DNA from 2 places in the Citrobacter rodentium NBRC 105723 genome. Region 1 is predicted to be linked to the other one. Evidence: predicted binding sites of a transcription regulator. Region 1 holds the regulator's gene; the other holds the start of a gene.
What was found. The regulator PhoB, encoded in region 1, activates phosphate uptake and scavenging genes when phosphate is short. The targets are predictions, from matches to a motif close to CTGTCATAAAACTGNCNNAT.
Positions count from the first base shown of each region.

Region 2: glpT (glycerol-3-phosphate transporter) is a predicted target of PhoB. The motif match lies at 1,476-1,495, and genes of this name have one in related genera.

Region 1 covers NZ_CP082833.1:5,100,413-5,102,616, forward strand. Annotated here, with positions in the region: gene phoR (phosphate regulon sensor histidine kinase PhoR) at 1-529, opposite strand, end outside; gene phoB (phosphate response regulator transcription factor PhoB) at 581-1,270, opposite strand; gene sbcD (exonuclease subunit SbcD) at 1,460-2,204, shown strand, end outside.
Region 2 covers NZ_CP082833.1:2,795,174-2,797,377, reverse strand. Annotated here, with positions in the region: gene glpT (glycerol-3-phosphate transporter) at 1-1,343, opposite strand, end outside; gene glpA (anaerobic glycerol-3-phosphate dehydrogenase subunit A) at 1,618-2,204, shown strand, end outside.

The DNA.
Region 1 (2,204 bases):
TCTCCAGATGCCGCCCGGTATTGAGCACCAGATTTAACGGTCGGCTGAAATCGCGGGTTTTCAGATACTGGGTAAACTCCGGATAGCGCAGCAGGTTGAGGATGTTCTGCCCGTTATCGTCCGGCCAGCGTAAGCCCAGCAGCTGTTGCGCCAGGCCGTTACACCAGAAAATGCCGCCCTCTTCGGTGGTCAGCACCACCGCGTCCGGCAGCGATTCGGCTCCGCTGCGAAAGCGTTTGATCAAATTGCCCAGCTCGCGCCGACGCTTTTTGTTGCGCAGCTGCATCTGATGCAACCCGTACAACAGCGGCTCCCAGCTTCCGCGTCCCGGCGGCGGCGTCATGCTTCTGTCGACCCACAGCCACCAGGACAGGCGTAATAAATTCCAGAAATGCCAGATAAGCAGTCCCGTTACCGATGCCAGCAAAAACCACGGCAGGTAACCGAAAAAAGCGCTGAGGATAAAGGCCGGGATACAACACAGGATCAGTTCCAGCACCAGCCTCTTCCATGACAATCTTTCCAGCACGCGTCACACTCCATTAAAGCCCGACAACGCAGGCCAGGCTTAGCTAGTCATTCAGAAGCGGGTCGAAAAACGATACCCCGTACCACGCACCGTCTGAACCATACGATCGTGACCGCTGGTTTCCAGCGCTTTGCGCAGACGGCGAATATGCACATCGACCGTGCGATCCTCAACGTAGACGTTGGTGCCCCAGACGTGGTTCAGCAGCTGTTCACGGCTGTAAACGCGCTCCGGATGCGTCATAAAGAAGTGCAGCAGTTTAAATTCGGTCGGTCCCATGTCGAGCGGGTTGTCGCCGGTCATCACGCGATGCGAAGTCGGGTCCAGGCTCAGCCCCTGCATCTCAATCACCTCTTCCACCGCCATCGGTGAAATGCGGCGCATCACGGCCTTAATGCGCGCCACCAGCTCTTTCGGGGAGAAGGGTTTGGTAATATAGTCGTCCGCGCCGGTTTCCAGACCGCGAACGCGATCCTCTTCTTCGCCTCTGGCGGTAAGCATCACCACCGGAATATCGCGGGTCATCGCTTCACGCTTCAGATGTTTAATAAACTGTAGACCAGAACCGCCGGGCAACATCCAGTCGAGGAGGATCAGATCCGGCCAGGGTTCATTAAGTTGGTTCACCGCAGTGTCATAATCTTCGGCTTCGACAGGCTGAAAGCCATTTTGCTCGAGCACGAAGCAGACCATTTCGCGAATTGCAGCTTCATCCTCTACGACCAGAATACGTCTCGCCATGATTTACCCTGTTTTATTTAAATAGCCAGTCATCAATGCGGCGTCATTATGCGTCAGTTTTATGACAGATTTATGAAAAAGATAGCGCAGCCTGATGTCAGGTTGTTGATTTATTACAAGCCGCCCAGGAGATATTACCGTTCGTGACAGGGTATAATCCCCGTCACGCTTTTTCATCAGGGAACCGTTATGCGCCTCCTGCACACCTCTGACTGGCATCTGGGACAAAATTTTTACAGCAAAAGCCGCGCCGCGGAACATCAGGCCTTTCTCGACTGGCTGCTGAGCACGGCGACAGAACAGCAGGTGGACGCCATTATTGTCGCAGGCGACATTTTCGACACCGGTTCGCCGCCAAGCTACGCCCGCGAACTGTATAACCGGTTTGTCGTCAGGCTACAGCAAACGGGCTGCCATCTGGTGGTGCTGGCGGGCAATCATGACTCTGTCGCCACGCTCAACGAGTCCCGCGAGATTCTGGCGTTTCTGAATACCACCGTTGTCGCCAGCGCCGGTTGCGCGCCGCACATCCTGCATCGACGCGACGGCACGCCGGGCGCGGTACTGTGCCCGATACCGTTTTTACGCCCGCGTGACATTGTGACCAGTCAGGCGGGGCTAAGCGGCCAGGAAAAGCAGCAGCACCTGCTGAGCGCGATAACCGACTACTATCAGCAGCAGTATCATGAAGCCTGCGCGCTGCGCGGCGAACGCGCGCTGCCGATTATCGCCACCGGCCACCTGACCACCGTGGGCGCGAGTAAAAGCGACGCCGTACGCGACATTTACATCGGGACGCTGGATGCCTTTCCTGCGCAAAATTTCCCGCCTGCCGATTATATCGCCCTGGGCCATATCCACCGGGCGCAGAAAATTGGCGGCACAGAACATATCCGTTATTGCGGTTCCCCCATCGCCCTGAGCTTTGACGAGT
Region 2 (2,204 bases), 2.3 Mb from region 1:
TTCAGCTTCATCTCGTCGTGATGGCGTTTTTCGCCAATCATGACAACCACCAACAGAATCACAGCCAGAATGCTACCGCCAATCATCACCATGAAGCCGCCGTCCCAACCGAAGAAGTCAACGGTGTAACCCACGATGGCGCTCGCCGCCACGGAGCCGCCGAGGTAGCCAAACAGGCCGGTGAAGCCTGCCGCCGTCCCCGCCGCTTTTTTCGGCGCCAGTTCCAGCGCGTGCAGACCAATCAGCATGACCGGACCATAAATCAGGAAACCGATCACAATCATACAAATCATATCGACGGTCGGATTACCCGCCGGGTTCATCCAGTAAACGATAGTGGCGATTGTCACCAGGGTCATAAAGAATACGCCGGTGGCGCCGCGGTTGCCGCGGAACACTTTATCCGACATCCAGCCGCACAGCAGCGTCCCCGGAATCCCTGCGTATTCATATAAGAAGTAGGCCCAGGACGATTTATCCAGCGCAAAATGCTTCACTTCTTTCAGATAGGTCGGCGACCAGTCGAGGATGCCGTAGCGCAGCAGATAAACAAACACGTTAGCGATAGCGATGTACCACAGCAGTTTGTTCGGCAGAACGTACTGCATAAAGATCTGCTTGGCGGTCAACTCCTCTTCCGCTTTTTCGTTGTAGTCATCCGGATAATCGTTCTTGTACTCTTCGATCGGCGGCAGGCCGCAGGACTGCGGGGTATCGCGCATCATAGCGAAGGCAAAGAGAGCGACGATGATCGCACCGAATGCCGGCATATACAGCGCAGCTTTCCAGTCGTTAAACCACGCCATACCGAGCAGGAACAGCAGCGGAGGAATACCGCCGCCGACGTTATGCGCGCAGTTCCACACCGAAACGATACCGCCACGCTCCTTCTGCGACCACCAGTGCACCATGGTGCGTCCGCACAGCGGCCACCCCATTCCCTGGAACCAGCCGCACAGGAACAGCAGCACGAACATAATGGCGATGCTCGATGTCGCCCATGGCACAAAGCCCATGAACAGCATCACTGCCGCCGCAAGGATCAGACCGGCTGGCAGGAAAACGCGCGGATTCGAGCGATCGGAAACCGAGCCCATGATGAATTTCGAAAATCCATAGGCAATGGAGATCCCGGACAGCGCGAACCCCAGATCGCCGCGAGAAAAACCCTGCTCCACCAGGTATGGCATGGCAAGCGCAAAGTTCTTACGTACCAGATAGTACGCGGCATAACCAAAGAATATCCCCAGGAAAATCTGCCAGCGAAGACGACGATAGGTCGGATCGATCTCCGCTTGAGGCAAGCGCGCTTTATGAGCGGCTGGTTTAAAAATACTCAACATAATGTAGCCTCCGTGGCCCGTCTCTTTATTAGTGGTCAACACCGCAGTTCGTATGAACCGCCCATGCTGCTTCCAGTTGTGGGCGCGATGTTAAGTAAAGATACATATCGTTAATGTGAATTACAGCACATATTGTTACGGTTTAATGACAAATGTTCAAAAAGGCGCATGAAATCACATTTCATTTTCGAATCATGAGTGAATATGCGCGAAATCAAACAAACCCTGTTTTTTATGTGGCTAAATGATAAAAAACGAACTGTGAGGGAAAACAATGAATACTCGCGACTCGCAAACCAGTGACGTGATTATCATTGGCGGAGGCGCTACAGGCGCTGGTATCGCTCGCGACTGCGCGCTGCGCGGGCTGCGTGTTATCTTAGTTGAGCGCCATGATATCGCCACCGGCGCGACCGGCCGTAACCACGGTCTGCTGCACAGCGGCGCACGCTATGCGGTAACTGACGCGGAATCGGCGCGCGAATGCATCAGCGAAAACCAGATCCTCAAACGTATCGCCCGTCACTGCGTGGAGCCAACCGACGGCCTGTTTATTACCCTGCCGGAAGATGAGCTTTCTTTTCAGTCCACCTTTATTCGCGCCTGCGAAGAGGCGGGGATCCGCGCCGAAGCGATCGATCCGCAACAGGCGCGCATTATCGAACCGTCGGTTAACCCACAGCTGATCGGCGCGGTCAAAGTGCCTGACGGCACCGTCGATCCGTTTCGTCTCACCGCTGCGAACATGCTGGATGCGAAAGAACACGGAGCCATTATTCTCACCGCCCATGAGGTCACCGGATTAATCCGCGAAGGCGCAACGGTGAGCGGCGTATACGTGCGCAACCATCTCAGCGGCGA